DNA from 3 places in the Micromonospora sp. D93 genome. Region 3 is predicted to be linked to each of the others. Evidence: riboswitches for the same ligand, from Rfam matches in the RefSeq annotation. Region 3 holds a riboswitch; each other region holds the start of a gene.
What was found. A riboswitch is a leader RNA that binds a small molecule or an ion and turns the genes downstream of it on or off. The one in region 3 is predicted to bind cyclic di-AMP.
Positions count from the first base shown of each region.

Region 1: it holds a riboswitch for cyclic di-AMP, as region 3 does, so the genes downstream of both, KBX71_RS24380 (hypothetical protein) here and KBX71_RS05360 (C39 family peptidase) in region 3, are expected to answer to the same signal.
Region 2: it holds a riboswitch for cyclic di-AMP, as region 3 does, so the genes downstream of both, KBX71_RS29735 (coiled-coil domain-containing protein) here and KBX71_RS05360 (C39 family peptidase) in region 3, are expected to answer to the same signal.

Region 1 covers NZ_JAGPXW010000025.1:35,556-43,190, reverse strand. The annotation lists gene KBX71_RS24405 (cation-translocating P-type ATPase) at 1-2,189, opposite strand, end outside; gene KBX71_RS24400 (hypothetical protein) at 2,202-3,149, opposite strand; gene KBX71_RS24395 (heavy-metal-associated domain-containing protein) at 3,163-3,372, opposite strand; gene KBX71_RS24390 (metal-sensitive transcriptional regulator) at 3,467-3,763, shown strand; gene KBX71_RS24385 (YibE/F family protein) at 4,063-5,433, shown strand; cyclic di-AMP (ydaO/yuaA leader) riboswitch at 5,600-5,730, shown strand; gene KBX71_RS24380 (hypothetical protein) at 5,735-6,754, shown strand; gene KBX71_RS24375 (carbonic anhydrase) at 6,813-7,541, opposite strand.
Region 2 covers NZ_JAGPXW010000037.1:48,140-55,774, forward strand. The annotation lists gene KBX71_RS29720 (alpha/beta fold hydrolase) at 1-656, shown strand, start outside; gene KBX71_RS29725 (AAA family ATPase) at 764-2,881, shown strand; gene KBX71_RS29730 (cation diffusion facilitator family transporter) at 2,988-3,905, shown strand; cyclic di-AMP (ydaO/yuaA leader) riboswitch at 4,050-4,181, shown strand; gene KBX71_RS29735 (coiled-coil domain-containing protein) at 4,187-5,251, shown strand; gene KBX71_RS29740 (hypothetical protein) at 5,394-5,897, shown strand; gene KBX71_RS29745 (SRPBCC family protein) at 6,422-6,889, opposite strand; gene KBX71_RS29750 (PfkB family carbohydrate kinase) at 7,062-7,635, shown strand, end outside.
Region 3 covers NZ_JAGPXW010000003.1:205,769-213,403, forward strand. The annotation lists gene KBX71_RS05355 (alpha/beta fold hydrolase) at 1-652, opposite strand, end outside; gene KBX71_RS05360 (C39 family peptidase) at 790-1,626, opposite strand; cyclic di-AMP (ydaO/yuaA leader) riboswitch at 1,870-2,011, opposite strand; gene KBX71_RS05365 (hypothetical protein) at 2,296-3,066, opposite strand; gene KBX71_RS05370 (hypothetical protein) at 3,199-3,597, opposite strand; gene KBX71_RS05375 (acyltransferase) at 3,690-4,925, opposite strand; gene KBX71_RS05380 (glycosyltransferase) at 5,225-6,388, shown strand; gene pseI (pseudaminic acid synthase) at 6,522-7,574, shown strand; gene KBX71_RS05390 (hypothetical protein) at 7,605-7,635, opposite strand, start outside.

The sequences.
Region 1 (7,635 bases), on a different contig from region 3:
AAGACCGAGGACAGCGCCATCGTGGCACCGGCGATCATCGGGTTGAGCAGCCCCGCGGCGGCCAACGGCAGGGCCGCCACGTTGTAGCCGAACGCCCAGAACAGGTTGCCCCGGATGATGCCGAGCGTGCGTCGGGACAGCCGGATGGCATCCACCGCCGCGTCCAGGTCACCCCGGACGAGTGTGAGATCGGCCGCCTCGATCGCCACGTCGGTGCCGGTGCCCATGGCCAGCCCCAGGTCGGCCTGGGCCAGCGCCGGGGCGTCGTTGACCCCGTCACCGACCATCGCCACCGACCGCCCCTCGGCCTGGAGCCGCTTGATCACGTCGACCTTCCCGGCCGGCAGCACCTCGGCGATCACCTCGTCGATGCCCACCTCGGCGGCGACCGCGCGAGCCACTGTGGTGTTGTCCCCGGTCAGCAGGACCGGGGACAGCCCCAGCCCGCGCAGCCGGGCCACCGCCGCCCGGCTGCTCGGCCGGACCACGTCGGCGACCGCGAGCACGCCGCGGGCCCGTCCGTCCCAGCCGGCGACGATCGCCGTACGGCCGGCGGCCTCCGCGTCGCGCACGGCCCACTCGACCTCCGGCGGTACGTCGATCTCGTGCTCGCGCAGCAGCCGGACCCGGCCGACCAGCACGGCCCGCCCGTCGACAGTGCCGGTCACACCCAGCCCTTCGAGGTTGCCGAAGGCGGTCACCGGGGGCAGCGCGCCCTCGTCGCTGGCAGCGGCGGCGACCGCACGGGCGATCGGGTGCTCGGAGGCGGCCTCCACCGCCCGGGCGAGCCGCAGCAGCTCGGCCCGGTCCACACCGCTGGCCGGCACCACGTCCACCAGTGTCATCCGGCCGGTCGTCACGGTGCCGGTCTTGTCGAGCACCACGGTGTCCACCCGGCGGGTCGACTCCAGCACCTCCGGGCCCTTGATCAGCACGCCGAGCTGGGCGCCCCGACCGGTGCCGACCAGCAGCGCGGTCGGTGTGGCCAGGCCGAGCGCGCACGGACAGGCGATGATCAGCACGGCCACGGCGGCGGTGAACGCGGCGGTCGGGCCGGCCCCGGTGCCGAGCCACCAGCCGAGCGTGCCGACGGCGAGGGTGATGACGATCGGCACGAAGACCCCGGAGATCCGGTCCGCCAACCGCTGCACGGCCGCCTTGCCGCTCTGCGCCTGCTCCACCAGGTCGGCCATCCGGGCGAGCTGGGTGTCCGCGCCGACCCGGGTGGCGGTGACGATCAGCCGCCCACCCGCGTTGATCGTGGCGCCGACCACGCCGTCACCCGGGGCGACCTCGACCGGCACCGACTCGCCGGTGAGCATGCTGGCGTCGACCGCGGAGGTGCCCTCGTCCACCACCCCGTCGGTGGCGATCTTCTCCCCGGGGCGGACCACGAACCGGTCACCGACGACCAGCCGGTCCACCGGGATCAGGGTCTCCACGCCGTCGCGCAGCACCGCCACGTCCTTGGCACCGAGGTCGAGCAGGGCACGCAGGGCGGCACCGGCGGTGCGCTTGGACCGTGCCTCGAAGTAGCGACCGGCCAGGATGAACACGGTGACCCCGGCCGCCGCCTCCAGGTAGATGTTGCCGGCGCCGTCGGTGCGGGTGATGTCGAAGCGGAACGGGTGCGTCATCCCGGGCATGCCCGCGTCACCGAGGAAGAGCGCCCAGAGCGACCAGCCGAACGCCGCCAGGGTGCCGAGCGAGACCAGCGTGTCCATGGTCGCCGCGCCGTGCCGCAGATTCGTCCAGGCGGCCCGGTGGAACGGCAGCCCACCCCAGACCACCACCGGGGCGGCCAGGGTCAGCGACAGCCACTGCCAGTAGTCGAACTGCCACGCCGGAACCATTGCCAGCAGGACCACCGGCACGCTCAGGGCCACCGAGACCCAGAGCCGGGTACGCGGGCCCCGCAACGGGTCCACCGGGGGTTCCGCGCTGGGCGGGGCCGGCAGCGCCGCCGTGTAACCGGTCTTCTGGACGGTCCCGATCAGGTCGTCCGGCGTGACGCCGTCGGCGTACCGGACTGTCGCCTTCTCGGTGGCGTAGTTGACTGTGGCGCTCACCCCGTCCATCCGGTTGAGCTTCTTCTCGATCCGGGCGGCACACGCGGCACAGGTCATCCCGCCGATCGCCAGTTCGATCCGGTTCGGCGCCTCGGGCAGCGGTCTGCTGGTGGTGGTCATCGTCTGGTCCCGTCAGTTGTGTCCGTGCCCGGGCGTGCCGTGGTCGGCCTCGCCGGTCGGTGCGGGCCCGCTCGGGGTGGGGACGTCGCCGGTCGGGGCAGCGCCGGCGACCACAGTGAACTCGGCGGTGTGCACCCGCCCGCCGTGTTGGAAGTCGAGATAGAGGCGGTAGCTGCCGGCCGAGGGCACCTCGGCGAGGAAGGTGACGGCCGGACCGGGCCGGGTGCGCCCATCGCCGGGCGTCCCGTCCGGGTGCACGTGCAGGTACGCCAGATCACCCCGGCGCAGTGCCACCAGGTGCCCGTACGCGCCCAGGTAGGGCTCCAGGTCGGTGACCGGCTGCCCGTCCCGGCTGACGGTCAGCGTCAGCGACGACGTGCGGCCGGGCTGCGGCGCACCGGTCAGGATGACCGTGTAGCCGTCGACGGTGGTGCTGCTCGCCGGGGCGGGCAACTGCCGTTCGGTCAACTCCCCGGGGACTGTCACGTCCGCGCCGAGGGTCAGCGGCTCGCCCCCGGTCGGCGTGAAGTCGGCGAACGCCCGCCACTGCCCGGGGCCGGTCAGCGGGGAGTCGACCCGCCAGGTGCCGTCCGGGGCCAGTTCGGGATGGACGTGGCGGAAGCCGGAGAGGTCCCGGCGGGCGACGATCAGGTGCATCAGCTTGTCGTGCGCCACCTCGTACCGGGTGACCGGCCGGCCGTCCGGGCCGGCGATCCGGAAGGCGAACTCGCCGGGCGGGGCGTCGACCGGTTCGAGGGTGTAGCCGCGCTCGGAGACGAGCAGCCCACCGGGGAGCCGGTCGGCCGTCCCGCCGCGCTCGTCCGCCGACGGGGCGGCGGCGCCGTCGTGCCGGCTCTCGGCGACCGGGGCGGGGTCGACGACCCGGCCGACCCCGTACGTCGCGCCGAAGACCGCCGCCAGGCCGACGGCGAACCCGGCCAGTCTCGTCACCGTACGCACGCCGGCCCTCCGATCACGCGTCGACGAGGTCGTAGCCGGCCTCGTCGACGGCGGCCCGGACAACCGCGGTGTCCAGCGGCTGGTCGCTGCTGACGGTGACCCGGCCGGCCGCGAGGTCGACCTGGACCTCACGCACGCCCGTGATGGCGCCGACCTCGGCGCTCACCGCGCTGACGCAGTGCCCACAGGTCATGCCCTGCACCTGGTACGTGGTGTTGACCATCGGATCGTCTCCTTACGGTACCGGTACCCCGTGGGGGTATCTCATCAGACCACGACCGTACCATACCCCCTGGGGGTACGCTATCCTGGTCGACATGACCGCACCCACCCCGATCCGCGGATACACCGCCAGCAAGGACCAGCTGCTCGCGCGGCTCCGCCGCGTCGAGGGGCAGGTCCGGGGCATCGAGAAGATGGTCGACGACGACCGCTACTGCATCGACGTGCTCACCCAGATCTCCGCCATCCAGGCCGCCCTCGACAAGGTGGCCCTCGGGCTGCTCGACGGGCACGCCCGACACTGCATGCACGAGGGCGCCGCCGAGGGCCGGGCCGACGAGATGGCCACCGAGATGATGGCGGCGGTCGGCCGGCTCATGAAGCGCGGCTGACGGCCCGGGGGCCGCCGCGCGGGCTGTTCGACCGCCCGACACTCCGCCACGACCTGCAAGCCCCGGGTCGGCTGGCTAGCATCTCCCACGATGGTCTTCCGTATGCCGCTGCACAGTCGGGCACCGGCGACACCACCACGTGGCGTCGCCCCCGGCCGACCGAGCCGAGCACTGACCGTCCGTGATCAAGCGTTGATCAGGCAGCGATCCGCCCCGCCGTCCGCCGCGTTTCCCACCGAAACGGTGAACCGTCCGGCCCGCTGACCCGTACCACGCACCGGATCGTTGGGAGTCCCGCCTTGGCCGCCGACCACACTCACCCTGCTCCGTCCGCCCCACCACGGGTGCGACGGATCCTCGTCCTGACGGTCGTACCCCTCTTCGTCGCCACCGTGCTGGCCGCGGCGCTGCTCTGGCCGCGCGGCGGGTCACCGCAGACCGATGGTGGTGCGGACGTGCCGCGCTACCCCGGCACCGTCACCCGGGTGGTGAGCGAGCCGTGCCCGCCGGTGCCGTCGGTTCCCGAGGGCACGCCGAGGGTCGGCGACGGGCGGTGCGGCACCGTCGACGTCCGGGTGGACGACGGGCCGACCGCCGGCCAGCAGGTCCAGACGCCGGTGCCCGACGGACCCGGCGCACCCCGGGTCGAGGTCGGCGACGAGGTCATCCTTGTCGAACTGGCCGACCCGACCGATCCCACCACGAGCAACTGGAACATCGCCGAGCACCAACGCGGCACCCCGATGGTGTGGCTGGCGGTGGTCTTCGCGGCCGCGATCGTCGCGTTCGGTAGGTGGCGAGGTCTGGCCGCGCTCGCCGGGCTGGCCGCCAGCTTCGCCATCCTGCTCACCTTCGTGCTGCCCGGCATCGGCGCCGGCAGGTCACCACTGCTGGTGGCGGTGGTCGGCGCGGCCCTGATCATGTTCGTGGTGCTCTATCTGACCCACGGGGTCTCCGCACAGACCTCGGTCGCGGTGCTCGGCACCCTGGGCAGCCTGGTGCTGACCGGCGTGCTCGCCACCATCGCCACGGCCGCGACCCACCTCACCGGCTTCGGCAGCGAGGACGCCACCACCCTGTCGATGTTCCAGGGCGACGTGGACCTGCACGGTCTGCTGCTCGCCGGAATCATCATCGGATCGCTCGGTGTGCTCGACGACGTGACGGTCACCCAAGCGGCCACCGTCACCGAACTGGCGAACGCCAACCCCGGCCTGACCCGGTTGCAGCTGTACCGTGCGGCCACCCGGGTCGGCCGCGCGCACATTGCCTCCACAGTCAACACCATCGTGCTGGCGTACGCGGGCGCGTCGCTGCCCCTGCTGCTCCTGCTCACTGCCGACTCGCGGCCGATCGGGCAGATCCTCACCAGTGAGTTCCTCGCGCAGGAGATCGTCCGCAGCGCGGTCGCCACCCTCGGTCTGATCGCCGCCGTGCCGCTGACCACCGGGCTGGCCGCAGTGGTGACCGCAGCCGGCCGCACCGATGCGACGCCGTCCACCGATGCTCCCGCCCGGCGACCCCAGCCGGACCGCACCGAGGCACTCGCCGCACTCAGCTCACCGCGAACCGCCGGCTCCGACGAGCCGGACCAGCCGCGGACCGCACCCCCATCCCAGGCCACCGACAGGTGGCCGGAGTCGAACAGGAGCACGGATACGGCATGGTGACACTCCTCAGCGTGACCAGATCGGGCATCCACCCTGAGAACCACGTCACTGGTCACTCAACGCTATGGCGAAATGACGCTTTTGGTCGGCATCCAGGCGTAGCTCACCCGGTCGACTCTCGGGTAACCTCGCTGCCGGTTACCGATGAAGGCGCGAAGCGGCGCCTGCGGTGCCACCGCCCAATCGCCAACCGGCGAGCCGGGGACCCAGGTACCTGGGGTGAATCCGCGTCAGCGGTAGGGGCCACTTCCGCCCCGAACCCGTCAGCTAACCCGGTCGGCGGTCGACGGAAGGGAACATTGTGACGGCACCCCTACGCCGCTGGTTGACTCCCGTGGTGGCCGTGATCGCCGCACTGACAGTGCTCGCCGGGCCGCTCCCGGCGCACGCCGCCCCGACGACCCCCACACCGTCCGGGCACGAGGAGGACGGCGAGCCCAAGCTGCTCAACGACGTCATCGAGCAGGCCAACCGCGACTACTCCGCCGCGAAGTCCAAGCTGGACAAGTCCAAGAAGCGGCAGGGCGAGTTGGCGGCGGAGGTCGACCGGGCAAAGGCCGACCTGGACGCGTTGGCCCCGCAGGTCGCGCAGATCGCCGCCCAGGCGTACCGGACCGGCCGGATCGGAGCGGTCGCGCTGCTGCTGGAGAGCGACGCGCCCGACTCGTTCGTCCAGCGTGCCGGGATGCTCGACGAGATGAACATGGTCAACGAGAAGAAGCTCTCCGAGGTCAACGAGGTGAAGGCCCGCGCCGAGCAGGCCAAGCTGGCCCTCGACACCGAGGTCCGCGAACAGCAGAAGCAGACCGCCCTGATGGCGAAGCGCAAGAGCGAGGCCGACAAGGCGCTCTCCCTCGTCGGCGGCAAGGGTTTCACCGGCGGCCTGGTGGACGCCACCTCCAAGGTCGCGAAGATCGGCCCGGGTCGCACGGCCGACGGTGACTGGAAGCCCCAGTCGTGCAGCGAGAACGACCCCACCACGTCCGGTTGCATCACGCCGCGCACGCTGCACGCGTACAAGGAGGTCAAGGCGGCCGGCTTCAACCGGTTCGTCGGCTGCTACCGCTCCGGCGGGCCGTGGGAGCACCCGAAGGGCCGCGCCTGCGACTGGTCGCTGCAGAAGAGCGGCTTCTCACCGTGGCACAACAACGACACCCGGACGTACGGCAACAACGTCGCCGCGTTCCTCATCCGTAACGCCGACCGTCTCGGCATCTACTACGTGATCTGGAACCGGCAGATCTGGTTCCCGGCCACCGGCTGGAGTTCGTACAGCGGACCGTCGAACCACACCGACCACGTCCACATGTCGCTGCTCTGACCCGCACGATCCCGGTCGAGGGCCGTTCCGCGCGTGACGCGGAGCGGCCCTCGTCGCGTCAGACGGCGGCAGGGGCAGCCGGGTCGGTCGATTCGGCCGGGGCGTCCAGCGTCGCGAAGCCAGCCGGCACGGCGGCCACCGGGCGCACCGCTCCGGCCGCTAGCCGGTAGGACACGCCCACCACCGCACACCGCCCCCGCGCCACCTCCTCGGCCAGCACGGGGGACTGCCCGAGCAGCGTCTCGACGGTCTGTGCGATGTGGATGTCGACGATGCCGTCGATGTCGTCCACGCCCTCGGCCTCGGCCCGGCGCAGGCTGGGCAGCACGGCGTCGACCACCGCGCGCAGATGCCCACTCGGTGCGGTACCTGTCGCCGCGGACTCTCGGGCGGCCTGCACCGCACCGCACGAGTCGTGGCCGAGCACCACCACCAGCGGAGTGCCGAGCACGGTCACCGCGTACTCGACACTGCCGAGCACCTCGGGGCCGGCGGTGTGTCCAGCCGTGCGGACCACGAACAGGTCCCCCAGCCCCCGGTCGAAGATGATCTCGGCGGCCAGCCGGGAGTCGGAACAGCCGACGACCACCGCGAACGGGTGTTGCCCGTCGGCCACGGCGGCGCGGCGCCCGGCATCCTGGTTGGGGTGGCGGGGGGCGCCACTGACGAAGCGCCGGTTGCCGGCGACCAGCTCGGCGTACGCCAGGGTCGGCTCGCTGAGCGCGGACGCCCGGTCGGTGATCCGCTGCGAACCCGGCTGACCGCCGACGCTCCCGGTATGACTCATCCCGCACCTCGTCTCGACGCGTCTGACCTGGTCAAGCCGGCTCGCCGCCGGCCGGGTGGCGGGCGCTGGCTCGTGCTCCACCGTCACACGTACC
Region 2 (7,635 bases), on a different contig from region 3:
CCGTGGCGCCGACCGGCCCGGTGGTGCTTGTCGGGCACTCGATGGGCGGCATGACGATCATGGAGTACGCCCACCGCCACCCCGCGCACTTCGCCGCCCGTACCGCCGGCCTGGTCTTCGTCTCGACCACCGCCGAGGGGCACACGCACACCGTCTACGGGCTCTCGCCGCGGATCGCCCGGTTGATCCGGCTGGCCGAGACGACAGGCGCCGGCGTGCTGGCCCGGTGTGGCTCGTGGCGGGCGCCCCGGGCACTGCTGAACGCGCTGCGGCCGAGCATCCGGTGGATGCTCTTCGGTGACAGCTGCGAGCCGGCCGACATCCGCCTGGTGACGTCGGCGGTGGCTCGGGCCTCGCTACGCTCGATCGGCGGGTTCCGGGCCTCCATCGGCACCCAGCACCGACTGGACACCCTCGCCGCGTTGGCCCACCTGCCGGCCGCCGCCCTGGTCGGCGACCGGGACCGGCTGACCCCACCGCCGTGCGCCGAGTCGATCGCGGCCGCCCTGCCGGCCACCGAGCTGACCGTCTGCCCAGGTGCCGGGCACATGCTGATGATGGAACGCCCGGACGAGGTCAACGCGGCGCTCACCGGGGTTCTGCGCCGGGTGCTCACCGAAGCGCCGCACGCGATCACCGCCGAAACGGGTGCGTGAGCACGTTCCCGCACCTCGGGCGCGGCAGGTCGGGCCCAGGGCCGTACTCTTCTCGGTTGGCCCGCGCGGTTCCCGCCGCCTGCCGGCGACCTCTGAAGGAGCGTGCGTTGACCGACCAGACCGGCCTGGAGCAGGAGATCGCCGTCGAGCAGCGACACCTCGACCGGGTGTACGCCCGACTGGCCGAGCTGCGGCAGTCGGCCGTCCGCGCCGAGCGTGACGGCTACCGGATGGCGCGGGTGGGCACGCACGGCGCGCTGGTCGAGCGCGACGCGATGGTCTTCCACGCGGCGCAGCGGCGGCACACCCTGGACGCCGAGCACGAGGGGCTGGTCTTCGGCCGGCTGGACCTGCGCGACCGTCAGGTGCTGCACGTCGGGCGACTGGGGATCCGCGACGAGAACGCCGTCACGCTCGTCGTCGACTGGCGCGCGCCGGCCGCCGCCGCCTTCTACCAGGCCACCCCGGCGCAGCCGCTGGACGTGGTGCGGCGCCGCACCATCCAGTCCCGCGCCGAGCGGGTCACCCGGATCGAGGACGACCTGCTGGACCCGACGGCCGCCCCGGAGGGGATGACGGTCGTCGGTGACGGCGCGCTGCTGGCCACCCTGTCCAAGGCCACCGGCCGGGGTATGCGCGACATCGTGGCGACCATCCAGCGGGAGCAGGACGAGGCGATCCGCTCCCCCGGCTCCGGGGTGACGATCGTCGCGGGCGGCCCCGGCACCGGCAAGACCGCTGTCGCCCTGCACCGGGCCGCGTTCCTGCTCTATTCCGACCGCAGCCGCTACGCCGGCGGCGGCATCCTGGTGGTCGGCCCGTCGTCGGTCTTCGTCGAGTACATCGGCTCCGTGCTGCCGTCGCTCGGTGAGGACACCGCGACCCTGCACTCGCTGGGCACCCTCTTTCCGGGGATGACAGCGACCCGCCCCGACCCGCCCGAGGTGGCGGCGGTGAAGGGCTCGTTGCGGATGCGCCGGGTGCTGGAGCGGGCGGCCCGCGACGCGGTGCCGGGCGGCCCGGGTGAGCTACGGCTGCTCTACCGGGGCACGCTGCTGCGACTGGACCGGGCCGCGCTGGACCGGATCCGGGATCGCGCGCTGCAACGCGGCGCGCGGCGCAACGAGGTGCGTCGGGCCGGTTTCGACGGGGTGTTCGCAGCGCTCTGGGCGCAGGCCCGTGAGCTGAGCAGCGGTCGGCTGCCGGAGCAGCCCGCCTTCGAGGCGGAGATCGCCGAGCGGTCGGAGTTCCGGGAGTTCCTCAAGGCGTGGTGGCCTCGGCTGCACCCCCGGCACGTGCTCGGCTGGCTGGCGCAGCCGGATCGGCTGCGCCGGTACGCCGGGGGAATCCTCTCCTCGGCGGAGATCCGGCTGCTCAACGCCGCGTACCGGAACCTGGACTCGGCCGGGCTGACCATCGCCGACGTGGCGCTGTTGGACGAGTTGGACGCGCTGCTCGGTAAGCCCGCGCAGCCGGCTCGCGCGCGACGCGATCCGTTCCAGCTCGCCGGTGGCGTCCGCGAGTTGAGCACCCTCGGCGAACGGCAGCGGGCCGCCCGCGCGGCGGCCCGGGAGCGCCCGGAGGACTACCGGGAGTACGCGCACGTGGTGGTGGACGAGGCGCAGGACGTCTCGCCGATGCAGTGGCGGATGATCGGTCGGCGCGGCCGACTGGCCTCCTGGACCGTGGTGGGCGACCCGGCGCAGACCGCGTGGACCGGCGATCCGGAGGAGCTGAACCGAGCCCGGGACCAGGCGCTGGGCCGGCGTAAGCGACACGACTTCACGCTCACCACCAACTACCGCAACTCTGCGGAGATCTTCGCGGTGGCGGCGGCGGAGATCCGTCGGCTCTACCCCGACCTGCCGCTGCCGACAGCCGTCCGCTCCACCGGGGTCGAACCGGTCGAGCTGGTGGTACCCGCAACCGGGTTGGAGACCGCGACAGTGGAGGCCGCCGCCGGCCTGCTGGCCGAGGTGGAGGGCACGGTCGGGGTGATCACGCCGGTCCCCCGCCGCGACGAGGTCGCCGGTTGGCTCGGCGCGCTCGGCGCGCCGAGGTTGCAGGTGGTGACCAGCCTGGAGGCCAAGGGCATGGAGTACGACGGGGTGGTGCTGGTCGCCCCGAGCGAGATCCGGGCGGATCCGGGCGCCGGAGTACGCACCCTGTACGTGGCGCTCTCCCGGGCCACCCAGCGGCTCACCACCATCGACTCGACCGGCTGACCTGCGCGGACCGCCGTCGGTGAGAGGCGCTGCACATATACTTGCACACATAGCGATGTGAGCATACATTTGACCGGGTCCCGGCCAGCGACGGAAGGTGGTTCTCGTGGGCGCAGGTCATGACCACCACCATGGGTCCGTCGCCAATGCCGCACACCAGCACCGGGGTCGACTCTGGGCCGCATTCGGGCTGCTCGCCACCCTGATGGTGGTCGAGGCGGTGGTCGCCCTGCACACCGGCTCGCTCGCCCTGCTCTCCGACGCCGGGCACATGTTCACCGACGTGCTCGGCATCGGGATGGCGCTCGCCGCGATCACGGCGACCCGGCGGGCCACCGGCGACCCGCAACGCACCTTCGGGCTCTACCGACTCGAGGTGCTCGCCGCGCTGGCCAACGCCGTCCTGCTCTCCGGCGTCGCGATCTACGTGGTGATCGAGGCGATCCGCCGTTTCGGCGATCCGCACCAGGTCATCGCCGGCCCGATGCTCGCCGTGGCAGTGCTCGGCCTGCTCGCGAACATCGCCGCCTTCGCCCTGCTGCGCGCCGGGGCCCGGGAGAGCATCAACCTCCAGGGCGCCTACCTGGAGGTCCTCGGCGACCTGCTCGGCTCGCTCGGCGTCATCGGCGCGGCACTGCTCATCACCGTCACCGACTGGTGGTGGGCCGACCCCCTGGTCGCGGTCGCCATCGGCGTGTTCATCCTGCCGCGCACCTGGCGGCTGGCCCGCGCCGCCGTCCGCATCCTGGTGCAGGCCGCCCCTGAGCACCTCCAGGTGACCGCCGTGCACGACCGGCTGGCCGCGGTCCCCGGTGTCGTCGAGGTGCACGACCTGCACGTCTGGACGCTCACCTCGGGCATGGATGTGGCCTCCGCACACCTGACCATGGCACCTGGCGCGGAGGTCGGCGCGGTGCTCACCGCGGCGCGTACGGCCCTGCACGACGACTTCCGCATCGAGCACGCGACACTGCAGATCGAGCCCGGCGCCGCCTCCGGAGCGTGTGGCTCCATCGAATGGTGACGGGGCTTTTCGGAACATTGCTCGGCTTTCGCCGTAATTTTCCGTGGTGACGCACGCACCGTCCGTCACATTGGCTGCAGCGGCCCCATCGGCACCGGTAGGCTCGGTCCCGGCCTCCACCAGGCGGCGCCCTCCCGGCGCCGGTGGTGGTCGCCGCCTAATCGCCCAGCTGGGCGAACCGGGGAACCATGTTTCTGGGGTGCATCCGCGTCAGCGGTAGGGATCTTCCGTCCCGAACCCGTCAGCTAACCCGGTCGGCGGCTGACGGAAGGACATGCTCAGTGGCACCAGCACGACCACCCGCCGCCCGACTGGCGGCCCTGATCGTCGCGATGTTCGCCCTCGGCGTCGCGCTTCCGGCCGGCACCGCCTCGGCCGCTCCCCCAACCGGATCGCGGGCCGCCGCACCCGACTCCGACGAGGAGGGCGGCACCCCGGCGTTGCGCGCCCAACTCGAGGCAGCCAGCAAGGGCTACCTGGACGCGAAGCGCGCCCTGGACACCTCCGTACAACGGCAGCAGCAGCTCGCCACCCAGCTGAAGACCATCGAGGTCGAGATCGACCAGCGCAGCAGCAAGGTCGGCGAGATCGCCGGAGTGGCGTACCGCACCGGCCGGCTCGGCGCGATGTCGGCGCTGCTCAACAGCAACACTCCCGAAGGCTTCATGGACCGGGCGGCCGCGCTGGACGCGGTGGCCGCCAACGAGGACAGGGTGCTGGGCGACCTGCTGAAGAGCAAGGACCAGGCCAACCGCACCCGGGGCGCCCTGGACGGCGAGATCACCGAACAACGCAAGCAGGTCGCGGTGATGGCCAAGCGCAAGGATCAGGCCGAACGGGCCCTGACCGTGGCCACCGCGCCCAAGCCGCAGACCACCGCCGACACCGGCTCCAACCGGGGCACCTCCAGCGCCAACGCGAAGGCCGCACCGCGCAACTCGGACGGCTCCTGGCCCTCCGAGTCGTGCAGCGTCAACGACCCCACGCCGGCCAACGGCTGCATCACCCCGCGCACCCTGCACGCCCTCAACCAGGCCAAGGCCGCGGGCTTCACCCGGTACGTCTCGTGCCACCGCCCCAGCGGCTCTGGTGAACACCCGAAGGGTCGGGCCTGCGACTTCGCCGCACAGAAGAGCGGCTTCGGTGGAGCCGCCACCGGCGGCGACAAGACCTACGGCAACAACCTTGCCGCGTACTTCATCCGCAACGCGGACCGGCTCGCCGTGCTCTACGTGATCTGGTACAAGCAGATCTGGCTGCCCAGCAGCGGGTGGAAGTCGTACAGCGGGGCGCACGGCACCCCGTCGACCGACCACACCAACCACGTACACCTGTCGGTCTACTGACCCACGCGTCGTGATGCCTGTGAGCCATCGGTGATGACTCACAGGCATCACCTGCGTCCGGGCCGGGCTACGTCGCCGGACGTACCCCTGATGTCGTCGCTCGTCGGACGACCCGGCCGGGGCCGGCGGGCAGCATCGCGGTATGCCTCGGATCCGACCCCGCACCCGCAAGGCTCTGCTCACCCTGCACCTCGTCACCTCACTCGGCTGGCTGGGCACCGACCTGGTGCTGCTCACCCTCGGCATCGCCGTGCAGCGGGGTGCCGACCCGGGGGTGGTCTATCCGGTCACGGCCCTGGTCGGCACTGTGCTGTTCGCGCCGCTGAGCGTCCTGGTCTGGCTGATCGGAGTCGCCAGCTCGCTGCTCACCCCGTGGGGGCTGCTGCGCCACCGCTGGGTGCTGGTCAAGCTCGTGCTCACCACTGTGATGGTCGGGCTGGTGCTGTTTCTGCTGCTCCCGAACCTGCGCCACGCCGGAGCGGTCGGCGCCGCCCTGCCCACACGGGATCGCGCCGACCTGGTCATCGCGCCGGCGGTGTCGACCAGCCTGATGATCATCGCGACCGTGCTGTCCACGTACAAGCCGTGGGGCCGGCGCCGTCCCGCCGCCGGAACCACCCTCGCGGGCCGTGGCCGCACCACCTGATCACATCGGCCGTCGACCGCGCCGTGATCACACGCGACGCTTCCATGATCGCGCTGCAACCAGGATGTGAACACCGTTGCGTTAGGCGGAGTGGCTGTTCGTCAACCCCGCGCTGTTCCGTCGATCATGGACTTGTGGTGGGTGGCAAAGTGCCCGGATCGAGCCAAACCCGGCACCGTAACTCCATGATCGACGAGGGTGGGGTGCCCCTCTTCCGCGATCTTGCGTTTACTGTCGCGACACAAGAGGTCATTCGGCGCATATCGGCGACCGAAACTGCAAGATCGGCGCGGGCGGGGCGTTTCTGGACTGGCGGACCTGGGCTCACCGCGCCCTTGCACCCAGCAACCGCTCGCTAACGCAATTGTGTTGACCAGGATGTGGTGGCCTCCGGGCGCCGCGAGGCCACTACATCCACGATCGAGCACGATCATGAAGCGGGGCAACGGCCGGCGCGGCGGGCCGGCAGTGGAGCGCGGGCGGGGGTAGGCCGGCGGTGGAGCGCGCCGGACGGGCGGGGCGGGTCAGGCCGGGGGTGGGGGGGTGCCGGTGCGGTCGAGGGCCGCGCCCAGGCGGGTGGCCAGGGCTAGGTGAGCGGCCTGGGCCTGGCGAAACGCGTAGCGGAACAGCGGCGTCGGGGCGGTCAGGGTGATCTCGACGTCGATGCGGACCAGGCCGTCCGGCTCGGCGCGCAGTCGGGTGTGGTTTCGCACCGTGGTGGCCGGCCACTGGCGGGCCACCATGACGATCTCGTCGGCCTCGCTGATCAGCACGTCCGCGCGGTAGGTGGTCCGGAAGCGCAGCGGGCCGGCCGCCAACCGGTCGTTGATCGTGTAGCTGGCCTGCGCGCCGGGTCGGGGCGGCACCCGGCGGACCCGGACGATCAGCGGATGCAGCTCACCCTGCCGGGTCAGGTCGCTGAGCAGTGCCGCCGCCTCGGCGGGTGAGCATCGGGCCTGAACGGTGTAACTGAAGGTATCGCTGCTGAGCACACCGTCTCCCGCCGTCGTTTGGTCGCCCGATCGTCCCGTACCGATGTCTGGCTGGCAACGCCCGGACGGACACGCACTGTTGTCCCGGCGTTCGCACACCGTTCGCACTACGGTCGGCTAATGGGAAATCACCAGCTGTGACGGAGGGTGGATGCGTGAAGGGCTACGACCGATGAGCGGGCACGTGATGGTCTTCGCGCCCACTCCACAGCTGACGGTGACCGTGGACCAGCCCAACGACCACCCTGAGCTGCACCTGCACCCCGGCGGTCAGGGCGTCTGGCAGGCCCGCATGGTGATCTCCCTCGGTGTCGACGTGGTGCTCTGCGCAGCCCTCGGTGGCGAGATCGGCCAGGTGCTGGAGCCGCTACTGGTCAGCGAGGGCGTGGACCTCAAGGTGGTGGCCCGTGACTCCGGCAGTGGCGGGTACGTGCACGATCGCCGGGATGGATCCCGGCAGGAGATCGCCGACGTGCCCGGACAGCCGTTGAGCCGGCACGAGATCGACGAGCTGTACAACCTCGCCCTCGGCGAGGGCCTGCGGGCCTCGGTGAGCATCCTCAGTGGGCCGAACGAACCCTGGCTCGTGCCCGCCGACCTGTACCGACGCTTCGCCGCTGATCTCGGCGCGAACGGCGGCCGGGTGGTGGTCGACCTCTCCGGCGATCACCTCGGTTCGGTGCTGGAGAGCGGGGTGTTCTTCCTCAAGGTGAGTCACGAGGAGTTGATCCGCGACGGCCGCGCCC
Region 3 (7,635 bases):
ACTCCTTGAGTTGTTCGTCGGTGACCATCGGGTCGTTCTCCCCGCGCGCCAGGACCACCGGCACGTCGGTCGCCGCGAGCAGCGCGGCCACATCGGGTTCGCCGACGGCGAAGGCGGTCGGGTCCATGGCGAGACGCCAGCGGCCGTCGACCTGCCGCAGACCGGCGTCCACCACCGGGTGGTCCGGTGACAGCAGGCCGGCCAGTCCGGAGACGCGCAGGTAGCGGCGAGCCGCCTCGGTGCGGCTGGCGAACCAGCTCACCGGGCGGGCGGCGACCTCGGCGGCGCGGGTCAGCTCCGCGGGTGACCACAGCGCCTTGATGCCCAGCCCGACCACCGCGTCCACAGGCGTTCCGGCGTCACGGGCGGCCAGCGCCAGGCCGACCACCCCACCCAGCGAGTGCCCGAGCACGACCAGCCGGTCGTCGGGGGCGAGGGCCTGCGCGACCTGCTGGGCGAAGCCCACAAAGGAGTACGACGGCAGCGGCGGCGCCCAGCCGTGGCCGGCGAGGTCCGGTGCCAGCCACCGACCGGGCCAGTGCTGCTCGAGGTACGGCGCCCAGGGCAACCACACGTCGCCGGTCGCGCCCATGCCGTGCAGTAGCAGCAGGACCGGCCTGCGGCCGGCGTGACCACCCGTTTTCTCCACCACGGCCGCAGTCTCCCACGGTTCACGGCCCGCCACGAGAGTCGTCGACGACGGCGCACGCCCGGCTGCCACCGCGCGAAGATGCCGCGGGCGCCGGCTCCTTGTGGGAGACGACGCCCGCGGCGGTCGGTGTGCCCGGGTCAGGCGGAGTAGCCCCGGCTGGTGATCCAGTTGGCCAGGTCGATCGTGGTGACCCAGTACGACGGGTCGGCCGGGTTCGCCGAGTCGGCGATCCGCACGGTGCGACCGTTGTCCTTGTAACCCACGACGGCGATGTAGTGCCCACCGCCGTACGAGTGCCAGCCGCCGTCGGTGTCGGTGGCGTCGCCGACGACGTTCGCCACCACGCCCCGGCCGTCGGTGATGGCCTTCACGACGTCGGCCTGGAGCCGGTCCATCTGTGCCGGGCTGGGCGCGCCGGGGAACATCCTGGTCCGGTACGGGGAGCCCTTCACCTCGGCGTTGAGCGCCCGGGTGGTGTCCTCGGCCGAGTTGGTGCCCATCTCGGTGGTGCCCAGCTCGGCGCCGAGCTCCTCCTGGGTGCGGTCGATGCCGGCGGCGCTGAGCGCGTTCCGGGTGGCCGCCGGGCCGCAGTTGTAGTAGGTGTTCTGCGCCTCGTAGTCGTAGTCGAGCACCTTGGTCGCGGGCGGCTTCGGCCGCTCCGGCTTCCGGGTCAGGTCCGGGTTGCTGCTGGCCTTGGCGGCGGGTGACGCGGCGCTGGTGGCCGGGGCGGCCGTGCTCGGCGCGGCGCTGGCCGAGGGGGACGCGTCCCGAACGTCACCGCGGGAGGCGGCGACGTCGCTGCGCATCTCGGCGACCGTGGTCGCGGTGCGCTGGCCGGCCGGGGCGTCGTCGGCCGTGGTGAGCAGGGCGCCGGTGGTGGTGGCGATCGCGAGGGCCGCGGCGGAGGCGGCGACGATCTGGTACGGACGCTCGGTGGCGAGGCGGCGGAGCTGACGCTGCAGGGTGTGCTTCACGGGTCCTCCACGGATCGGGGGGAGAGCGGCACACCGGGGCCGGACCGGTATCCGGGCAGGCGCCAGCGCGCGGACCGTGGCCCGCGGATGGTGAACCGCTCAGGGGAACGCCCGGAGTGGCCGGGCGGGAAAGGCGATGACCCGGGGGTCAGCTCACCGTCACTGGACGAATGAGCGGGCGCACCGCCGCGCCGTGGAGGCGAGGGAACAACCGAGGGGTGGAAAGGTGCTGCACGAGGAGTTGACTCCTTCCGACACCGCCTACCGGGTTAGCTGACGGATTCGGGCGGGAAGATCGCCCTACCGCGGGCCGTGGCTCGCGGATTCACCCCGGACTTACTGATGGGTCCCCGGTTCGTAGATCACGATTGAGCGGGTCGATGCGGCGTCGCGTCTTGCGATCGGTTACCGCACCGGACGGGACGACACTACTGGCCACTTCGCGCCCTGCCAAGCCAGGTTCACCTGCGTAAACCCCAATTGACGCGCCAATTTCTGCGCGTATTGCAGATGATGTGACTCGATGGGACAACCGGTTACGGTGACGCCTCCGGGCGACAACCGGACAGGCCGCAAAGAACGCGACCACAATCGCGGGAACAATGACGCCGATCGCGCCGGACGTCCGGTTCAGCAATCCGGTGACCGGCCTCACATCACGGATCGGGCTCAACCCACCCGGGCCGGCCGCCACCGTGCCACGACGGCGGGACGCAACGCCCTGGCCACCGTCTGGCGCGTGGGCGCCGGGGTCGGACGCAGCCGGGCCTCCGCCGCGTACGCCTCCTCGGCGAGGGTGCGAGCCGACTCGGCGGCCAACTCGGCGTCGCGCCAGGCGGCCCGCTCGCGGCCGGTGGCCACCTGGTAGTCGACCAGCCGCGCATCCCGGATCACCCGGCTGATCAGCGCCTCCTGCTCGACCGGGTGTCGTCGGGGATCCCAGCCGTGCCGGTGCCCGAACACGTCGCCGAGCTGAGCCATGGTCAGATCGCCCCGCCAGTACGCCGCCATCGCCGCGCGGTGCAGATAGCGCTCCCGGGCCGCGTACTCGGAGGGGGTGTGCGGAGTCTGCGGAGTGGGCAGTGCGCCGGCGCCCGCGAAGCGACGCGCGGCGATGTCCGCCTCGTCGTACCCGATCCAGGCCCGTTCCATCTGCTCCTGAGCGGTCAGCCAGGCGGCGCGTCGCCGCCGGGCGGTGGTGGCCGCGCCGGCCGCGGCGACGGCCACCTCCTCGGCGTAGCGACGCCTGTCGACGGCCTCGGCGGCGGCCAACTCCCGCGCTGTGGGTACGGCCGGGGGCGGGTCGTCGGTGGGCTGGTCCCGTTCGGGGCGGGCGGCCAGCACGGTGAGGAGGCCCAGGGTCAACAGGAACAGGGTCGACCAGATGGCGGCGGCCTGCGGCACCTCGGTCACGAACTGGTAGAAGACGACGGTCTCCATGGTCGGCACCTCGGGGAGAGAGCAGTGCGATGGGAGCCGCGCCGGCCAGCGGGCCACGGAGGACCACGGGTCGGCGGGGTAGGAAGCGGGTGGGTCGACAGGGCGCGGTGACGGGACGGTCGTCCCGGTGGCTCAGCGCCGGGGTGGGGCCCGGGAGGCCCGGCCGCTCGCAGCGTCGACGAGGGGCAGCCGGTCGGACTCGGCCGCGCGGATCGGCAGCAACCCCGCCGCGGCGGTGCCCCGGTCAGCGGGGAGCACCGCCGACGTGTCGACCGACCATGCAGGCACCGAGTCCTCGGCGGCCTCCGGCGGTATCGCCGCACTGTGCGCCCCCACGTGCCGGAAGGAGGCCGCCAGCGGCCCGCCGGCTGGCATCGCGCTCGGGGCCGGCACCGGGCTGGACGTTGGCGCGGCGGCCGTGGCCGGGCCCGCGCCGAGCGTCAGGGCCGCGACGACGGCGAGGCTGGTCAGCACCCGCGTCGCCCAGCGCGCCACCCACCACAACGGACAGGTGAACGCGACCGGAAGCACGTCCCCACGCTACCGTCGCGCCGACCCGGACGCACCGACCACGGGCGTGTCGGATCACGCCGCGCCGACCCCGTTGACCAGGGTGGACGCTGTCAGCGCCTGTCGACGTACGTTGATCGACCCCCGGCCGGACCGACCTCGTCGGCGGCCCCGTCGGCCTCGTCGCGGGCGCTGCTCGCGGGGGCCTGTGCGTCGTCGTGGCCGGCCGTGCGTGGTCGGGGGACGGGTGCCGGACGGGCCGGACGGCGCGGCGCTAGCCGGCGCATCATCGGGGTCTCGACGAAGCGGTGCAGCAGCCCGGCGAGGACCAGGTTCGCCACCAGGAAGCCGAGCACCACGGCCGGGCCACGCCAGCCCGCGAAGCCGATCCCCCAGGTCTCGCTCCAGCGCAGCACGCTCGTCATCACCAGCACGTGCACCAGGTAGAAGGCGAACGAGACCTCACCGAGCCAGACCAGCGGCCGGGACCGCCACGGCGAGCGCCGACCCCGCACGTCCGCGTCCGCGGCAGCGGTGATCACCAACAGGTACACGACCGCGAGCAGCGTGGTCCACAGCTCGGCGCGGATCCACTGCGCGGCCGTCACCCAGGTGACCAGGAAGATTCCGCTGGCCACTGTCAGATTGGGACCGCGCCAGAGCCCTCGGCGCATCAACTCGGCCGCCACCGCGCCCAACCAGAACTCCAGCGACCGCGCCGGCGGGAAGATCTGGGTGAACCACCACCGGCTCACCTCCGGCACCAACTCCTGCGCCGGCCAGAGCGCGAGGATCAGCAGCGGCAGCGCGACGATCAGCGCCCAGAGCACCTTCGGCCGGGCCCGGCGCAGCAGCGGCAGCGCCAGCGGCAGACAGAGGTAGAAGAAGAACTCGCAGGACAGCGACCAGCTGACGGTGTTGATGCTGTAGAACCAGCCCGGCCGGGGGTCCCACGCCTGCAACAGCAGTAGGTTCTCCAGCGCGGCCGCCGGCAGGACCGGGTCGGCGAACCACCAGGCGACCACCAGCGTCGCCGCGAACAGCACCAGGTGGTTCGGGTAGATCTTGGCGATCCGTCGCCGCCAGAAGGTACGCCGGGAGTCCCCCTCGCGGGCCGACCAGACCAGCACGAACCCGCTGAGGATGAAGAAGAACTGCACCCCGGAGAGGCCCAGGGTGAACAGCTCGTCGACCACTGCCTTGTAGTCCGGCTCGGCGATGATCCGCATGGTGCCCGCGTGAAAGCCGAAAACCACAAGGGCGGCGATCCACCGCAACCCGGTCAGCGAGGGCAGCCGGGGCGGGGCCGGTGCGGGCCGGACGGCCGACACCGCGGCGACGCTCGTCATGCCGGGATCCCGACGCTCGGCAGGGTCACCAGCACTGTCGTATCCTCCTCGGCGCGGCGTCGGACGCCGCGACGGCGACGCCCGCGACGGCCCGGCAGGGCCGCACCGAGGCACCCTACCGGGTCACTCCCGGGTGAACCGGACGCATCCCACCCGCCCCACCAGCCCCTCGTTCCCCGGGCCGGGAACCGGCCTCCGGACGGCGTTAACCTTCCGCTGGGCGGGAGTTCAGAGATTCCACAATCGGCGGCAACGTCAGGTTCCGGGGCCGGCCACCCGGGTCGTCGAAGGTGGCGGACGTGGTCAATGAGCCGACGCACGCACTGCTGCTGAGCATCGTCGTGCCCGTCTACGGCGTCGAGGCGTACCTGTACCAGTGCCTCGAGTCGATCCGGGCCGACATCCCGGCGGGCGAGTCGGACGCGGTCGAGCTGATCGCCGTCGACGACGCCTCCCCGGACGGCTGCGGCGCCATGCTCCGCTCGTACGCGGTCAGCCGCGACGGCGTGCGCGTCGTGCACCTGAGCAGCAACGTGGGTCTGGGGCTGGCCCGCAACGCCGGGCTCGACGTGGCCACCGGCCGCTACGTCTGGTTCGTCGACAGCGACGACTGGTTGCCGCCGGGCACTATCGCTGCGGTGCTGGACCGGCTGCGCCAGCACCAGCCCGACGTGCTGATGCTCGACCACCTGCGGGTCCACGAGGACGGCCGGCGGGAGGTCGACGCGAGCAGCCCGCTGCTGCGCGGGATCACCGGCGTGACCCGGCTGGCCGACCAGCCGCAGCTGCTGCGGGTGCAACACACCGCCTGGAACAAGGTGGTCCGCCGGGACTTCATGGACGCGCTGGAGCTGCGATTCTTCCCCGGCTGGTACGAGGACATCCCGTTCAGCCACCCTCTGCTGATCGGGGCCGAGAAGGTCTCCGTGCTGGACCGGGTCTGCTACCTGTACCGCCAGGGCCGACAGGGCGCGATCACCTCCACCCGCAGCGGCCGGCACTTCGACGCCTTCGCCCAGTACGAGCGGCTGATGGGGTGGGTCGCACGGAAGCACCCGGACGAGCGGTTGCAGGCCGAATTGTTCGAGCTGATGATCAGCCACTACCTGGTGGTGGTGGGCAACGACGGCCGGCTGCACCCACACCTGCGGCGCGCCTTCTTCCACCGGGCCGCCGCGCACTACCGTCGGTACCTGCCCACCGGCGGCTACCCGCTGCCCCCCGGCGTGACCGGGTTCAAGCACCGCCTCGTCGGGCGGGGTGACTGGTTGGCGTACTCGGCGCTGCGCCAGGCCCACCGGGTCGCTGGTCGCCTGCGTCGGCCCGGCCCGGTGGTCGGCGCCGACAACGGTTCGGTCGCCGCCGACGAGGACCCGGGCCGAGGGGCGGGCGCCGCGCCGACACGCGACGGTGGACTCACGCCGGAGCGACGGGACGTGCTGGCCGCGGGCCGGCTGCCGTGAACGGCCCCACCACACCGCACGCCGGGAGCCGGGGCGGCTCCCGGCGCCCTCGTTTTCCAGGTCGTCCGCCCGCCGGGTGGACGACGACAGCACCACCGCACCCCGGTGTGGGCGTACCCGAGCAGAGGTCGGAATGACGGCGACAATCAAGATCGGACCGCACGCGGTCGGTGCCGGGGAGCGACCGTTCGTGGTCGCCGAGATGTCCGGCAACCACAACGGCGATCTGAACCGGGCGCTGGCCATCGTCGACGCGGTGGCCGACAGCGGGGCGCACGCGCTGAAGCTCCAGACGTACCGGCCGGACACGATCACCATCGACGTCGACACCCCGGCGTTCCGGATCTCCAGCGGGCACGAGTTGTGGGGCGGGGAAAACCTGTACCGCCTGTACGAGCGCGCGCACACCCCGTACGAGTGGCACGCCCCGATCTTCGAACGGGCCCGCGAGCGTGGCCTGACCGTGTTCTCGTCGCCGTTCGACGCGACAGCCGTGGAGCTGCTGGAGTCGCTGGACGCGCCCGCGTACAAGATCGCCTCGTCGGAACTGGTCGACCTGCCACTGATCCGGCTCGTGGCCAGCACCGGCAAGCCGATGGTGATCTCGACCGGAATGGCGACGGTCGCCGAGATCGACGCCGCCGTACGCACCGCCCGAGCCGGTGGCGCGGCGGGCATCGTATTGCTGGCCTGCACCGCGTCCTACCCGGCGCCGCCGGCCGACAGCAACCTGCGCCGGCTGCCGGTGCTGGCCGGCGCGTTCGACGTCCCGGTCGGGCTCTCCGACCACACGCCCGGCATCGGGGTGGCGGTCGCCTCGGTGGCGCTCGGCGCCTGCTTCATCGAGAAGCACGTGACGCTGGACCGGGCCGACGGCGGCGTGGACTCGGACTTCTCCCTGAACCCGGCCGAGCTCACGGCCCTGGTCGCCGAGTCGGGCCGCGCGTACGCGGCACTGGGCGGCACCGCGATCGGCCCCACCCCCGCCGAGCGGGAGGGGCTACGGTTCCGCCGGTCGCTCTTCGTGGTCGAGGACGTCCGGGCCGGCGACCTGGTGACCTCGCACAACGTCCGCTCGATCCGGCCGGCCGGCGGGCTGGCCCCCGTGGAGATCGACCGGGTCCTGGGCCGCGCCTTCACCACCGACGTCCCCCGCGGCACCCCCCTGAGCTGGGACCAGATCTAACCCGTAACCCTCTCCCCGCCGATCTTGCACTTACTGTCCCGGCGAAAGGCGTGTAAGCCGC